DNA from 3 places in the Rhizobium sp. NPDC090275 genome. Region 1 is predicted to be linked to each of the others. Evidence: riboswitches for the same ligand, from Rfam matches in the RefSeq annotation. Region 1 holds a riboswitch; each other region holds the start of a gene.
What was found. Region 1 has a riboswitch for cobalamin ahead of cobU (bifunctional adenosylcobinamide kinase/adenosylcobinamide-phosphate guanylyltransferase). Riboswitches for the same ligand answer to the same signal wherever they lie in the genome.
Positions count from the first base shown of each region.

Region 2: another riboswitch for cobalamin. It lies ahead of ACIQUB_RS13000 (ABC transporter substrate-binding protein); the one in region 1 lies ahead of cobU (bifunctional adenosylcobinamide kinase/adenosylcobinamide-phosphate guanylyltransferase).
Region 3: another riboswitch for cobalamin. It lies ahead of bluB (5,6-dimethylbenzimidazole synthase); the one in region 1 lies ahead of cobU (bifunctional adenosylcobinamide kinase/adenosylcobinamide-phosphate guanylyltransferase).

Region 1 covers NZ_JBIVYL010000001.1:751,070-756,596, forward strand. Annotated here, with positions in the region: gene ACIQUB_RS03600 (chloride channel protein) at 1-341, opposite strand, end outside; cobalamin riboswitch at 588-981, shown strand; gene cobU (bifunctional adenosylcobinamide kinase/adenosylcobinamide-phosphate guanylyltransferase) at 1,092-1,610, shown strand; gene cobW (cobalamin biosynthesis protein CobW) at 1,615-2,664, shown strand; gene cobN (cobaltochelatase subunit CobN) at 2,674-5,527, shown strand, end outside.
Region 2 covers NZ_JBIVYL010000004.1:394,713-400,239, forward strand. Annotated here, with positions in the region: gene ACIQUB_RS12990 (ABC transporter substrate-binding protein) at 1-452, shown strand, start outside; gene ACIQUB_RS12995 (c-type cytochrome) at 606-989, shown strand; cobalamin riboswitch at 1,038-1,277, shown strand; gene ACIQUB_RS13000 (ABC transporter substrate-binding protein) at 1,522-2,553, shown strand; gene ACIQUB_RS13005 (FecCD family ABC transporter permease) at 2,595-3,590, shown strand; gene ACIQUB_RS13010 (ABC transporter ATP-binding protein) at 3,587-4,357, shown strand; gene ACIQUB_RS13015 (class I SAM-dependent methyltransferase) at 4,370-5,152, shown strand; gene ACIQUB_RS13020 (ethanolamine ammonia-lyase subunit EutB) at 5,395-5,527, shown strand, end outside.
Region 3 covers NZ_JBIVYL010000014.1:23,919-29,445, reverse strand. Annotated here, with positions in the region: gene ACIQUB_RS27525 (LTA synthase family protein) at 1-1,056, opposite strand, end outside; gene ACIQUB_RS27520 (TolB family protein) at 1,331-2,164, shown strand; cobalamin riboswitch at 2,190-2,373, shown strand; gene bluB (5,6-dimethylbenzimidazole synthase) at 2,413-3,099, shown strand; gene ACIQUB_RS27510 (DUF2865 domain-containing protein) at 3,113-4,231, opposite strand; gene ACIQUB_RS27505 (NADP-dependent malic enzyme) at 4,360-5,527, opposite strand, start outside.

The DNA.
Region 1 (5,527 bases):
GCCTCAATCGGGTCGACCATCGGCTTCTTGCGGGTCTTCGCCAGCACATACATCAACAGGCCGAGCAGGATGCCGCCGCAGACGGGGGCCGCCATCAGCAGGAACTTGTCGTCGATTTGAGACGAGCTCAGACGCTCTACGTCGCTGATCCCGAAGATCAGGCTGTGCATCTCGCGCGAGATGAGGCTCATGCCGGTGACGGCGAGGCCTGATGTGACGCCGATCAGCGCGCCGGCCAGAACCATGCCCATCTCGCTGCGCCTCAGGAGCGCGCGCATGCGCCCCGCATCGAGCAGTGTGTGTAGCGGGCCGAGCCGTCTAAGATTGATTTTCAGGCGCATGATGGGGAAACTAGGCGGGCGAAAGCCCGTTCAAGGGTGGTAAAGGAGGGGACATTTGCGGTGCTGCGCCGCATGCGCTGCAAATGCGGCAAAAACCCGGCTGACGCAACAAGTTTTTATGACATTAAGTCTCTGATAATAGACGATAAATCTGGTAGAGATGATCGTCTTGGTGTTTGATATCAGTCAATTTGGCTGGTGGCCGCGATTGGCGGTCGATTGACTTCGCAGCCGCGCTTGCCTAACCATGGATCGATAACGGATGGTTCCGGATCGCCAAAAGCGGTGCGGATGAAAAGGGAATGTGACGGGGTGGACCCAACCAGGGCGCCTTCATCACAGCCGACCCCGCGACTGTAGAGCGGTCAGGGTCTTCCGTCCGGCGTCGGATGCTCCCAAGCTGGCTGCCTGCGTGGTGCAGGCGGGCGAGGGGCTGAAGGCGGCGGAAAAGCCACTGGCGACGCAAGCCATGATCAACCGGGGTTGGACGCCTCCTTATCTACGAATCGTCCGCCTTTTCATGATTGCAGCCGGGAAGGCGAGGAAGAACCGATGGCACGATCGGGATGGCCTGCGTGGCTATTCCGATCGTCGCCTGGACCCGCGAGCCAGGAGACCTGCCAATCGTGCCGGGCGCAAAGCCCACCCCTGGGCAAGTGTGCCCAATGCCAGCACGGAGGTTGTCATGGCAGACAATGAGATTTTGGCGTCGGCGTCAGGCCGGACGCGCTCCTTTGAAGTCGTCCACGCATGACGACCGCATCCTCTACGCTTGTTTTAGGTGGCGCCCGCTCCGGCAAGTCGCGCTTTGCCGAACAGCTCGTCATCGACAGCGGCCTTGAGCGCCACTACATCGCCACCGGCCGTGCGTGGGACGAGGAGATGCGTGCGCGGATCGACCAGCACAAGGCCGATCGCGGTGACCTCTGGACGACGCATGAGGAGCCGCTCGATCTCGTCGGCCAACTTGCCGCGATCGACGGCGAGGGGCGGGCGGTGCTTGTCGATTGCCTGACGCTGTGGGTCACCAATCTGATGATGGATGAGCGCGATATGGCGGCGGAATTTGCGGCACTGGCCGCCTGTCTGCCGAAGGCCAAGGCGCGCCTCGTCATCGTTTCCAATGAAGTCGGCCTCGGCATCGTGCCCGAGAACCGGATGGCGCGCGAATTTCGCGACCATGCCGGGCGGCTGCACCAGATGATCGCGGCGGTCGCCGCGGATGTGTATTTTATCGCGGCGGGACTGCCGCTGAAAATGAAGGGTTGAATTGATGAACCAGCAAAAGATCCCCGCCACCGTCATCACCGGCTTCCTCGGCGCCGGCAAGACGACGATGATCCGCAACCTGTTGACCAATGCGGGCGGCAAGAAGATCGCGCTCATCATCAACGAGTTCGGCGATCTCGGCGTCGATGGCGAAGTGCTGAAGGGCTGCGGCGCTGAGAATTGCACCGAGGACGATATCATCGAGCTCACCAATGGCTGCATCTGCTGCACGGTTGCCGACGACTTCATCCCGACCATGAGCAAGCTCCTGGAGCGCGAGAACCGTCCGGACCATATCGTCATCGAAACCTCGGGCCTAGCTCTCCCGCAGCCGCTGGTCGCCGCCTTCAACTGGCCCGACATCCGCACGCAGGTAACCGTCGATGGTGTGATCACCGTCGTCGACAGCGCTGCCGTCGCCGCCGGCCGCTTCGCCGACGATCACGATGCCGTCGACGCCCGCCGCGTTGAGGACGAGACGCTCGATCACGAGAGCCCGATCGAGGAACTCTTCGAAGACCAGCTCACCTGCGCCGACCTGATCGTGCTCAACAAGACCGACCTCATCGACAGCGCCGGCCTTGCCCGCGTCCGCGACGAGGTTGCTTCGCGCACGGCGCGCAAGCCCGCGATGATCGAGGCGAAGAACGGCGACGTGCCGGCAAGCGTTCTGCTCGGCCTTGGCATCGGCACCGAGGAAGATATCGGCAACCGCAAGTCCCATCACGAACTTGAGCATGAGGACGGCACGCCGCATGATCACGACGAGTTCGACAGCTTCGTCGTCGAGCTCGGGCCGATCGCCGATCCGGCCGCCTTTGTCGAAACCCTGAAGGGCATCATTGCCGAGCACGACGTTCTGCGCGTCAAGGGTTTCGTCGACGTTCCCGGCAAGCCGATGCGCCTGCAGCTGCAGGCTGTCGGCAGCCGTATCGACCACTATTTCGACCGCGCCTGGGCTGCCGGCGAGGCGCGCGGCACGCGGCTGGTGGTGATCGGGTTGCATGAGATGGATGAGGGTGCTGTGCGCAAGGCGATCGAGGCGCTTGCATAAGGCAATACGATGCACCTTCTCCTAGCCCAGCAGGGAACGATCAGCGACGGCGAGGAGGCGATCGATCTTGGTCAGTCTCCCGGCGATATCCTGTTCCTCTCCGCCGCCGACACCGAACTGGCGGCGGTAGCGGCTACGCATGGCCGACGAGCAGGTGCGCGGTCGCTGCGCATCGCCAGCCTGATGAGCCTCAAGCATCCGATGTCTGTCGATGCCTATATCGAACGCACGGCGCGGCATGCGAAGCTGATCATCGTCAGGGCGCTCGGAGGGGCCAGTTATTTCCATTACGCGCTCGAGGCGCTGCATGCGGCGGCGGCGCGGCATGGGGCGCTGATTGCGGTGCTGCCGGGAGATTCGAAGCCGGATGCGGGGTTGACGCCGTTTTCGAACGTGCCGCTTGAGGATCTGAATGCGCTCTGGGCCTATCTGATCGAGGGGGGCGATGCGAACACGCATGCGTTTCTCGACTACGCCGAGGCGATGCTGTCAGGGGCTGAGAAGCCGGAGGCGGCAGTGCCGTTGATGAAGGCCGGGATCTGGTGGCCGGGGCGGGGTGTTGTCGGGGTTGAGGAGTGGCGGCTGCTGTCGGCGGGCGGGTTACCCCCCTCTGTCCTGCCGGACATCTCCCCCACAGGTGGGGAGATTGGCTGGGAGCGCCCGCTCGCTCCAACCTCAACTGTCTGGCTGGGAGATAACAACGAGTCGATCTCCCCCCTTGTGGGGGAGATGCCCGGCAGGGCAGAGGGGGGTATCGCGAGTGAGGCGCTAGCCACCGCGAACACCCCCACCATCGCCATCTCCTTCTACCGCGCCCTGGTGCAAAGCGGCGAAACGCGACCCGTCGAGGCGCTGATCGAGGCTCTTCTCGCTCAAGGAATCCGACCGCTGCCGGTCTTCGCCTACAGCCTCAAGGACCCCGTCTCCAAGGGCATCCTCGAAAGCGTCTTCGCGGCCACAAAGCCCGACGTCGTCATCAACACAACAGGCTTCGCGGTCTCTGCGCCCGGTGCGGAGCGGCAGCCAACGGTGCTCGAGGCCAGCGACGCCGTCGTGCTGCAGGCGATCTTTTCCGCATCGTCGAAGGAGGCATGGGAAAGCTCCTCGCAAGGGCTTTCGGCACGCGATCTTGGGATGAACGTGGCGTTGCCCGAGGTCGATGGCCGCGTTCTTTCCCGCGCGGTCTCGTTCAAATCGGCAGCGCGCTACGATGCGTTGGTCGAGGCCAATATCGTTGCCAGCGAACCGGATGCGGGACGCATGGCTTATACGGCGCGGCTTGCCGCCAACTGGGCCCGGCTGCGGCAGGCAAAGCCGGTCGAGCGGCGGGTGGCGCTTGTGATGGCGAACTATCCGAACCGCGACGGCAGGCTTGGAAACGGCGTCGGTCTGGACACGCCCGCGGGCACGATCGAAGTGCTCCGGGCGATGCGCAAGGCCGGTTATCCGGTCGCCGATATCCCTGCTGATGGTGACGCGCTGATGCGTCATATCGTGGATGGGCCGACCAATTCCGGGCGTGACGGGAAGGTTATCCGCGAGACGCTTTCCGTGAGTCGTTACAAGGATTTCCTCGCAACTCTTCCGAAAAAGATTCAAGACGAGATCGGTGCGCGCTGGGGCGAGCCGGAGGCGGATCCCTATGTCGTGGATGGCGCGTTTGCGCTGCCGTTCACGCGTTTCGGCGATGTGCTCGTCGGCATCCAGCCGGCGCGTGGCTACAATATCGATCCCAAGGAAAGCTATCACTCGCCGGATCTCGTGCCGCCGCACGGCTATCTCGCCTTCTACGCCTTCCTGCGCCATCAGTTCGATGCGCACGCTGTGATCCACATGGGCAAGCACGGCAATCTCGAGTGGCTGCCGGGCAAGGCGCTGGCGCTTTCGGAGAGCTGCTACCCGGAAGCGATCCTCGGGCCGCTGCCGCATCTCTATCCCTTCATCGTCAATGACCCCGGCGAGGGAACGCAGGCCAAGCGCCGCACCGCCGCCGTGATCATCGACCACCTGACGCCGCCTTTGACGCGGGCCGAGAGCTACGGGCCGCTGAAGGATCTCGAAGCGCTGGTCGACGAATATTATGAGGCGTCTGGTGGCGATCCGCGACGGATTCGGCTGTTGGGGAAGCAGATCCTCGAACTGGTTGCGGATATCGGGCTTGATCAGGATGCGGGTATCGCGAAGGGGGAGAGCGAGAGTGAGGCGTTGAAGAAGCTTGATGCCTATCTCTGCGATCTCAAGGAGATGCAGATCCGCGATGGGCTGCATGTGTTTGGGGTATCGCCGGCAGGGCGGTTGCTGACGGATCTGACGGTGGCGTTGGCGCGGGTGCCGCGCGGGCTGGGTGAGGGTGGTGACCGGAGTTTGCAGCGGGCGATTGCTGGGGATGTTTTTGGGAGTGTTGGTGATGTGGTGGGGAGCTTGGTGGGTGGATTACCCCCCTCTGTCCTGCCGGACATCTCCCCCACAAGGGGGGAGATCGACTCGTGGTCTGCTCCCCAACCAAACGGCGAGGTTCGAGCGAGCGGGCAAGCCCAGCCAATCTCCCCACCTGTGGGGGAGATGCCCGGCAGGGCAGAGGGGGGCACCCCATCCACCAGCGCAACCTTTGACCCTCTCGACTGCGACATGGCTGCTGAATGGACCGGCCCACGCCCCGATATCCTCGCGGACGTCTCGTCCGATCCGTGGCGCACCCAAGGCGACACCGTCGAGCGTATCGAACTGCTGGCCGCCAAATTCGTGTCCGGCGAACTTTCAGTCCCAACCCTCTGGTCCCAAACCAGAGCCGTCCTCCACGAGATCGAAACCCGCCTCAAGCCTGCCATCCTCGCCTGCGGCGACGCCGAGATCGAAGGGCTGC
Region 2 (5,527 bases), on a different contig from region 1:
CGCAGTACCTGGAGAACGCCTACGGCACCTCCTCGGGCACCAGCCCGACGGCGTCGACCGAATATTTCAACGGCAACTACGAGGCCTTCTCCGGCGGCATCTCGCCTTCTGCCCCAGCCGCCGATCGCTCTTATGACGCGGGTGCGATCGTGGCGCTGGCGATCGCCAAGGCCGGCAAGGCCGATGCGGCAGCCATCAAGGCAGCAATGCCGGAAGTTGTCGCCGCGGGTGGCACGCCGATCCATGCCGGCAAGGAGGAGTTCGCCAAGGCGCTGCAGCTCATCAAGGAGGGCAAGCCGGTGAAGTATGAAGGGGTTATCGGTCCTGTCAGCTTCGACACGTACGGCGACATCACCGGTCCTTTCCGGCTGTGGAAGATCTCCAATGGCGAAGTGACGACGGTCGGCGAATTGAGCGCCGAAGAGGTCACCAAGATCAAGACCGCGCAGTAAAGGTGCCAGGCGACATGGGAGCTGTGCTCCCATGTCGCACCAGTCTGGTCTGGGCGCCTATGCGGTTTGTTGGGTAAGCAGTGTCGTTCGCGGATCGCGCCGTGTAAAAACGATACGATGCATTTGGCAACCAACACGACAGGCCATCGACACATGAAAAAACGCCCAATCCTTTCGATCTGTTCGATCGCCAGCCTGCTCGTCATGACATCCGCGGCATCCGCCGAGGATCTCGAGAATGGGCGGCGGGTGTTCAGGCTGTGCGTTGCCTGTCACACGGTCGATTCCGATCGCAACGGTTTCGGCCCGCATCTGAAGGGTGTCTTCGGTCGTGCGGCTGGAAGCTTGCCCGACTACCGATATTCAGATGCGATGAAGACGGCCGGTGCCGGCGGACTTGTCTGGGACGAGGCCGCGCTCTCGGAATTTCTATCCAGCCCGAAGAAGAAAGTGCCGGGAACGAAGATGAGCTTCGGCGGCCTCTGGACGGCTTCTGAAATCACCGACCTTATCGCCTATCTCCGAGCCAATCCCTAGATGCCGCAAATGTCGGCCCACCACGACTTGACGTCTCGGCGCCGGATCGCCTAAGTCACACTTGATGGTTCCCGAAGGGATGACTTCCGACGGGATTAATAGGGAACACGGTGCGGATGACCCGAATGGGGCCAAGACCGTGGCTGCCCCCGCAACTGTAAGCGGATTGCCTGATGTCCTTGTGGTGTTCGTCTTGAACACCATGCCACTGCGAAGCTCTTCGTGGGAAGGCAGATGTCGGGTGCATATTCGCAAGCCAGGAGACCTGCCGTCAAAATAGTGTCCACCATCCCGGACGGGGTTGTCCGGAGAGGAGCATCATATGATGGTTTTTGACGTCAGCCGCTGGCGCGGTCCCGCTTTATTCCCCTCCGCAAATCTCATGTCCGTGATCCTGCGCTAGCGTTCGCCGCCGCATGATGTCAGGCGAGCGCTTTGCTGTTTCGTCCTGCATCATCCGCGGCGGTCCCCGCTTCGAGTTTCACAGCCACAGCCAGTCGGCTGCGGGCTTCAGCCATACATGAGGACCAATATGAACCGCATCATCCTGCGAACCGCGCTGCTTTCGATCGCGACGGCTTGCGCTTTCACTACCTTTCTCCCCGCCGCCCATGCAGCGGCAACGACCTATCCGCTGACGATCACCAATTGCGGCCAGCAGGTGACATTCGACAGCGCGCCGACGAAGACGGTCTCGATCGGCCAGGGCATGACCGAAATTCTCTATTCGCTCGGCCTCGCCGACAAGATCGTCGGCACGGCGGTCTGGGTCGGGCCGGTGCTGCCCGCCTATGCCGAGGTCAACCAGAAGATCAAGCGGCTGGCCGACAATGATCCGAGTTTCGAATCCGTCGTCGGCCAGGAGCCGGACTTGGTTGCGGCCGAGTTCGAATGGCATGTCGGCACGCAAGGCTCGGTCGGCAAGCGCGAGCAGTTTGCAGGGCTCGGCATCAAGACCTATGTCTCGCCGGCCGATTGCGTCGCGAAGGTCAACACCGATGGTGGTGACGGCGTGCGCAGCGAGCTCTTCACCATGGAGCTGATCTATCAGGAGATCGCCGAACTGGCGGAAATCTACGACATCCAGGATCGCGGCGCGGCCCTGATCGCTGACTTGAAGAAGCGCGAATCGGATGCCGTGGCATCGCTCGGCGGGTCCGCGAAGGATCTGCCCGTCGCCTTCTGGTTTTCCAGCAAGGAAGTGCAAGGCGATGCCTTTATCGCCGGCAAGAACAGTGCGCCGGCCTATATTCTGAAGACGCTCGGCGCCCGCAATGTCGTCAGCACCGAGGAAGAGTGGCCGCTGGTCGGCTGGGAAACTATCGCGCAAGCTAATCCTGGTGTCATCGTCATCGCCACCATGGACCGCCGCCGCTATGCCGCCGACGATCCGAAGGTGAAGATCGATTTTCTTGAAAAAGACCCGGTCACCAGCCAGCTCGATGCCGTCAAGGACAGGCACTTCGTCGAGATGGATGCGCAGTCGATGAACCCGACGATCCGTACCATCGATGGTCTAGAACGCCTCGCCGCCGGCATCAAGTCCTTCGGTCTTTCCAAGTGAGGCACGCGTCGATAGCCCACCGAGGATGGAGAGCGCTGCTTGTGCTCTTCGTCCTTGCCGTCGTGGCATTGGGCTTTGTCATCAGTCTCGCCGTATCCATCGGCGAGATCTCCATTCCTGTCGGCACGACGGCCAAGGCAGTTACAAACCGCGTGCTTGGCACCGGCTTCGAACTCAGCCGCATCCATGAAGGCATCATCTGGGATTATCGCCTGAGCCGCGCGCTTGTCGCCGCCAGCGCCGGAGCGGCTTTGGCGCTATGCGGCGCGGTGCTGCAGGCGTTGCTGCGCAATCCGCTGGCTGAACCCTACGTGCTCGGCATCTCCGCCGGCGCGTCCACCGGCGCCGTCGCCGTCATGATCCTCGGCTTCGGCTATGGCGTCCTGACGCTTTCGGCCGGCGCCTTCGTCGGCGCCGTCGCGGCGTTCCTGCTGGTGTCTTTGCTGGCGGCGGGATCGGGCGGTGGGACGGACCGCATCATTCTCGCGGGCGTCGCCGGCTCGCAACTCTTCAACGCGCTGACATCCTATATCGTCACGACATCGGCCAATGCCGAGCAGGCGCGAGGTGTCATGTTCTGGCTCCTCGGCAGCCTTTCCGGTGTGCGCTGGCCGGATGTCTATCTTGCCGCTCCCGTGGCGATTGGCGGCTTTCTCGTCTGCATGCTTTACGCCCGTGCGCTAGACGCCTTCGCCTTCGGCACGGATGCGGCGGCAGCGCTCGGCATTCCCGTTGCCGGTATCCGGATCGTGCTGCTCGCGCTCACGGCGCTCCTTACCGCGACGATGGTCAGCATCGTTGGCTCGATCGGCTTTGTCGGCCTAGTCATTCCGCATGCAGCGCGATTTGTGGTCGGGCCGGGGCATGGGCGCCTGTTGCCGGCAACGGCGATATCCGGCGCCATCTTCATGGTGGTCGCCGATATCGTCTCGCGCGTCATCATCCCGCAGCAGGTGCTGCCGATCGGCGTCGTCACCGCGCTCTTCGGTGCGCCGGCATTCGCGCTCATTCTCTACAAGGCGAGGCGGCCCGCATGAGCATTTCCATCAGCGATGTGCATTGGGCAACGTCAGGCGTGCTTGTTGTCAAGGGTGTGAGCCTCGAGGTCCCCACTGGCCAGACGCTCGGCCTGATCGGGCCGAACGGTTCGGGAAAATCCAGCCTGCTGCGATTGATCGGCGGGTTGCGCAAGGTGAAGAGCGGTGTCATCGCGCTCGGCGATACCGGCATCGACACGCTTGCACGCCGCGATATCGCCCGGCGTGTTGCCTTTGTCGAGCAGCAGGCCACGACCGAAACACAGGTGACGGTCACCGAGGTCGTCCGTCTCGGGCGCACGCCGCATCGCGGTCCGCTGGCGCCTTGGAGCGCCCATGACGAGGAGGCGGTCGAGAACGCGCTGCGGCAGGTGGGCATGGTCGAGAAGGCGCGGCAGCTCTGGCACACACTGTCGGGCGGCGAGCGCCAGCGTGTGCATATCGCCCGCGCACTGGCGCAGACGCCGACCGAGCTTCTGCTCGACGAGCCGACCAATCACCTCGACATCCAGCATCAGCTCGAAATCCTGTCGCTGGTTGCCACGCTGCCGATCACCAGCATCGTTGCGCTGCATGATCTGAACCTCGCCGCCATGTTTTGCGACAGGATTGCTGTGCTTAGCCAGGGTCGACTTGTTGCGGTCGGACCGGCGGACGAGGTATTGACCGAAGGCTTGATCGCCGACGTGTTCGGGGTGCGCGCCCATATCGAGCGCTCGCCGCATCATGGTCGGCAGCATATCCATTTTCTTGCCTGTATTTCTTGAGGTCCGATGTCCATCAGACAAACCAATTTCGATTTGAAGGAAGAGATCAGGGACTACTGGTCCAAGCGCTCGCAGACATTCGATCTTGCCTTCGGCCACAGGATACCGCGCGGCCCGGAGTTCGATGCTTGGCAGCAGCCGATGCGCGATCATCTGGGGCCGAAGCCCTTGCGGGTCCTCGAACTTGCCTGCGGCACTGGTGAGGTCACGGCGGTGATCCACGATCTCGGCCACGATGTGACTGCGCTGGATTTCTCGGAGGCCATGCTGTCCATCGCCAAGGCCAAGCACGCCGGCAAGGAACGGTTGCGCTTCGTGCTGGCGGACGCTGAAAACCCGATGGAGCCGGATGGCCGCTACGACGCGATCATCTGCCGGCATCTGGTGTGGACGCTGACTGATCCTGCAAAGGCGTTCGGCGAGTGGCATCGGGTGTTGAAGCCGGGTGGCACACTTCTTGTCTTCGACGGTGATTGGGCGAAGCCGACAAGGCTCGGCCGCGCTGCGGCATGGCTCATCCGCCGGATCGATCGTTTCTGCGGCGCTGACCGGCATTATGACGGCGCGATGAGCGAGCGCCACTCGGCGATCATGGCTGGACTCCCCTTCGGCGCCGGGCTGCGGCCGGATGATCTCGTTCCGCAATTGAAGCAGGCCGGCTTCGTGGATTTCGAGATATCGTCGCATGGACCGATCGCGAAAGCCCAGCGGCGTGGCGCCAATCTGCGCAACAAGCTCAGGACGCTGGTCTATCGGCGCTTCATTCTCGTCGCGAAATCCGCAGGCGTTTCATAAGGTAGCAACAGCTGAATTGCGAATTCTGCAGCCTGTTGCCATCGCAGCATGTTGACGTTATCGGCTAGACGAGGTCATCTGCGCATAACGGCATGGCGCTCATGCTTGCGGTGATCGGCACGGGAGGCCGGATCACCGTCTGGAAAGGCCGAGCGCCGGCAGTCTCAAGGGAGGAATACGCCTGTCAGTCAGCCCGATCGGATCGGGATGGGCTGAGACCCTTGAACGCTAGGACTCCCGGAATGGCATACAGCACGACGATCGAACGAACGCGCTTCGGCTTTCGCGATCTCAAGGACCTCCTCGCAAAAGCGACGCCGGAACGCTCCGGCGATCAGCTCGCCGGTATCGCGGCCAGCGGACCAGTCGAGCGGC
Region 3 (5,527 bases), on a different contig from region 1:
GCGGGCCGCATAGCCTTCGCCGCGGAAGAAGGTGGCAAGCGACGGGATGTCGTTGCGGATATACTGCTGGTAGGGAATGCTGCCATAAGGCAGGAAGGCATTCGAGAAGCCGGTCAGCGCCTCGAATTCGACATTGGCGGTCATGCCGCCGAACTCGGGCGAAAAGACGTGGCCGGACTGTGCCGCGCGGATCGTCGGCATCGGGTCTTCGGAGAATTTCAGCGTCTTGAGGCGCGTCGGGTCCCAGAAAGATTCGCTCATCAGCATGATCACGTCGGGCTTGTCGCTCGGTCCGCTGAGATAGCCGTAGTTGCGTGAGGGAATGGCGTCGAGCGCCTGCGCATTGAGGCCGGCGGGCGAGGCGACGTCGGCCATCGGGATATTGAAGATAAAGGCGAGAATGAAGCCGTTGCTACGGTAGTTCTCTTTCTGGTCCCACATCATCGGCACGACCTGAAGGCGGTCGCGGATATAGGAATATTGCGAGTAATCCATCAGCGAGCCGAAGGCGGCGATGACGGGAACAGTCAGGCAGAGATTACGGATGCGGTTGCGGCGCGCCATCTTCGGCAGGCGACGCCAAGCGTAACGCCATGCGAGCACGAGGCCGGTGACGGAGAGCAGAATGCCGACGGCAACCGCGATAGCCGTCATCGGGCGGTCGCGGACCATGACCGGAAGCAGTTCGAGGATCTGGCGGCCGAACAGCATGTCCGAGGGATAGAGCGGATCGGAGAGATAGTGCTGTTTCTGATTGGAGACGAGCGCCGGCATGAGCACGAGCGGCAGGACGACCAGTGCAGAGAGGAAACGGCGGCCGAGGATCGCATCGACGCAGAGCATCACGATGGTCAGCATGACGACCGTGGTCATGCCCGGGCGGGCCGTGGAAGACAGAAAGGCGCCCACGTCGGTTGCGCCGCCGCGCGCGATCACTTCGACAGAGAAGGTTGCAAGCAACGCCATCACGGCGGTCAAGGCGACTGCAATTGCGCCGCGCAGGATGGAAGGGCGGGTATCCGCGCCAACGCCACCATAGAGTGCCGCCTCGCGCATTGCCGCTCCGGACTTGAAAACTTGCGCGATCAATGGCGGAACTCCAGCGTCATCATAACGTCATCGAACTGTCACATCTTCGTCATGAACGCTAGATGAACCATTGTTGTTTCGCGGCCTTAACGCTTTTTTGATCACAAACTTTTCGGTGGCCGGTTGCCTGATTTCGCGCGGGCTCGGGATGAGGAGTGCCATTGCCGCGCGCGGGCGATCCTTGCGTGCCTTAATTAGCTGTCGTAGGTCATGGATATGTTCGCGTCAGAGGAGAGTTTGCATGCGCAGTTCCGTCGAGATCTACAACGTCAAGACGGGCGAGGCCCGTGTGATCTGGCAGACCGAGAGGTTGGTCGAAGCGCCCAACTACGCTCCTGACGGTAGCTATCTCCTGCTCAACGACGAGGGCCTGCTCTACCGGCTGGCGCTCGACGGGTCTGCCAAGGTGGCGCATGTCGATACCGGCTTTGCGACCGCCTGCAACAACGACCACGGGATTTCGCCCGATGGCAAAAGGATCGTCATCTCCGACAAGGTCGAGTTCGGCAAGTCGGCGATCTACACGCTGCCGATCGAGGGTGGGGCGCCGCAGCTGGTGACCACCAATCATCCGTCCTACTGGCATGGCTGGTCGCCTGACGGGAAGGACCTCGCCTATTGCGGCATTCGCGGCGACCTGTTCGATATCTACACGATCGACGTGACCGGCGGCGAAGAACGGCGGTTGACGCATGGCGAGGGCCGCAATGACGGGCCGGATTATTCGGCAGATGGGCGCTGGATCTATTTCAACTCCAGCCGCACCGGCCTGATGCAGATCTGGCGCATCCATCCCGACGGAACCGGCGTCGAGCAGGTGACGCACGACAATTACGGCAACTGGTTCGCGCATCCATCCCCGAATAACGACAAGGTCGTGCTGATTTCCTACGATCCCGATGTGTTCGACCATCCGCGCGACAAGCATGTGCGGATGCGGATCATGGATATGGACGGGGGAAATCTGACGACGCTGTTCGAACTCTTCGGCGGGCAGGGATCGATCAATGTTCCAAACTGGTCACCGGATGGTGATGAGTTCGCCTATGTGCGATATTTCCCGGTCGAGGTTTGAGCGATTGCACAAGTCACGGTTTGTCGGCATAGGTGGCGCGTCGGGTGCCCGCAAGCTTGCGGGAGAATCGGGAATTCGGTGCAAGACCGGAACGTGCCCAACGCTGTAAGGCCGACGTCTGCCGCTTGATGCCACTGGCGCTTTGCCGGGAAGGCGTGGCAGACGGATGACGCCAAGTCAGAAGACCGGCCCGACAATCATAGACTGACCGCCTGGACAGCGGCCGGTTGTGTTGTTGGGGATTGACGATGCGACCAGACCAATCTGGCTCTCTTGCGAGAGCTGGTGCCTTTTCGACGAGCGAGCGCGACGCCGTTTACAGAGCCATCGAGACCAGACGCGACGTACGATCGGAATTTCTGCCGGATGCCGTGCCCGATGACGTCATCGGGAGGCTGCTGGCTGCCGCCCATCACGCGCCGTCCGTCGGCTTCATGCAGCCGTGGAATTTCATCGTGGTGCGTGATCAGGCCGTGCGATCCACTGTGTGGGAAGCCTTTTCCAAGGCGAATGCCGAGGCGGCGGAGATGTTTTCCGGCGAGCGGCAGCAGGCCTACCGAAACCTGAAACTCGAGGGCATTCGCACAGCGCCCGTCGGCATCTGCGTGACCTGCGATCCGGATCGCTGCGGCGACGTGGTGCTGGGGCGTACGCATAATAGGCGGATGGATTCTTACTCCACCGTCTGTGCCGTGCAGAACCTGTGGCTTGCGGCGCGTGCCGAAGGCATCGGCGTCGGCTGGGTCAGCATTTTTCACGAGGCGGATTTGAAACGGGCGCTCGGCGTGCCTGATCGGATCGAGATCGTCGCCTGGCTCTGTGTTGGCTATGTCGACCGGCTCTACGAGGAGCCGGAACTCGCCGTGAAGGGCTGGCGGCAGCGGCTGCCGCTGGAAGAGCTGGTGTTTGCGGATCGCTGGGGCGGGGGCGAATAGCGCGCGACGCCCTCTACTGCTTCTGCGCCGGCGGTTGCTGGGGTTGGGCGCCCGGCATGGCGGGGTGTTTCAGGTCAATCGATCCCTGATCGCCCGCCAGAAACTGCGGACCAACTTGGCGCACCTTGCCGGCGCTGGGATCGTAGGGGCGATCGGGGACCTGCGCCTGCGGTGCGGGCTGTTGAGGTGTGGCCGGGCTCTCGGGCTTGGCGGCGGCGGTGTTCGGGGTTTCGATCGTGGTGATCGAGCTCTGAGGCGACGGGGCGCTCACAGACTGGTTGCGGCGCATCTGTTCGTAATAGGCGGGCAGATTGCAGCTGCAGGAGGATTTTTCACCGGGCTTGCGGTTCTTGTAGGCGAATGCGTTCGGCATGGCGCTGTAAGGCGCACCCGTTGAGGCCGAGATCATGTTCTCGCTCTCGCCGCTGGAAACGTCGTGATAGTAGAGCTCTGTTTCGATGCCGGGGCACATCTGCTGGCAGGTGTTGGCGTCGCGGGCGAAATCGAAGGAGGTGGCGTTCGAGCGGATGGGGAAGAAGCCGCCGTCGCAGCTGCGCACGCAGATCGTGTTCAGATGCGTCAGAGGTTGGCCGCCGGGCGAGAACTCGTAGGAGCGCTGACGCTCGCCGCCGAGCGGAATGAAGGTGTCGCTGCGCATCGCCTGATCGTCGATGCTGGGCGGGTTCGCATATTGCGGCTCTTCATATTGCTGCACGGGCGCGTTGCAGTTGTTCTCGTCGAGCGCTGCGAAGAGCTCGTTGCGCAGGCGGGCGTCCGGGCTTTGCGCGCGCAACTCGTCACGACGCATCTGCAGGTCGGCGATGTTGTCGAGCATCTTCGCTTCGGCTTGTTCGAGCTCGCCGCAATAGCCGGCATTGTCGCCGCCGATCACCACCATGCTGCCGCTGCTGCAGCCGCTGCGGCGCTGGTCGCTGCGCAGCTTGCGAAGCTCGAGGTTCTGTTCGGTGATGGCGCTGGCGAAGCGGCGTATTTCTGACGACATGCCGCCGCCGATCGTTTCCGGGATGGTTGCCAAGCGAGCGCGCAGTTGACCGCAGATCGGCGCCAGCTGCGAATAGGCAGGGGCGGAAAGGGCAATCAGGAGTGCTGCGGCCAGCGTGAGGCGTTTCAAGGCATCGTCCCGTCAGTGAGCAAATACCAAATGGCGAAGGGCGGACCATGGCCCGCCCTTCGATATAACCTGCTTGTCTTAACAAGCTGCCGCTCAGAGCCTAACGCATTTTCAGCGTTCAAGGCAAATTACGCAGGTTGTGATGCTTCCACGACCGCGAGGGCCGCCATGTTGACGACGCCGCGCGAGGTGACCGACGGCGCCAAGATGTGGGCCGGCATGGCCGCGCCGAGCAGGATCGGGCCGACATGCAGGCCATCCGTCATCGACTTGACGACGCCGAGCGTGATGTTGGCCGCATCGAGGTTCGGGAAGACCAGAAGATTGGCTTCGTCGTGCAGCGTCGTGTTCGGCATGACGCGCTTGCGCAGCGTTTCGGAGATCGCGCTCTCGCCATGCATTTCGCCATCGACTTCCAGATCGGGGGCAGTGTCGCGCACGAGCTGCAGGGCGTTGCGCATCTTCGTGGCGCTTTCGGATTCACGCGAACCGAAGTTCGAGTGCGAGACGAGGGCCGCGCGCGGCGTGATGCCGAAGCGCTTGATTTCCTCGGCGGCGAGAACGGCGGATTCCGCCACTTCCTCTGCCGTCGGGTTGAACGTGACATATGTGTCGGTGAAGAAGGTGGCGCCGCGCTGCGAGATCAGCAGGCTGAGTGCCGAGAAATCGCGAACGTTCGGGCGCTTGCCGACGATCTGGCGGACGTCGCGCAGGTGCTTTTCATAGCGGCCTTCGAGACCGCAGATCAGCGCATCGGCCTCGCCACGCTTCAGCGCCAGCGCGCCGATAACCGTGGTGTTGGTACGAACGATGGTGCGGGCCGCTTCCGGGATGACGCCGCGGCGGCCGACCAGCGAGAGATAAAGCTCGACATACTCGCGGAAGCGCGGATCGTCTTCCGGGTTGATGACGTCGAAATCCGACAGCGGACGGATACGCAGGCCGTAGCGCTTCAGGCGCGTCTCGATGACCTGCGGACGACCGATCAGGATCGGCTTGGCGATACCTTCCTCGAGAAGGACCTGGGCGGCGCGCAGCACGCGCTCGTCTTCGCCTTCGGAGAAGATGACGCGCTTCTTGTCGGCATTCTTCGCGGCCGCGAAGATCGGCTTCATGACGAAGCCGGAGCGGAAGACGAAGCGGTTCAACTGGTCGAGATAGGCGTCGAAATCGGCGATCGGCCGCAGCGCCACGCCGCTATCGGCCGCAGCCTTGGCGACGGCAGGCGCGATGCGCAGGATGAGGCGCGGATCAAACGGCGAGGGGATGAGATAGTTGGGGCCGAAGATCGGCGTT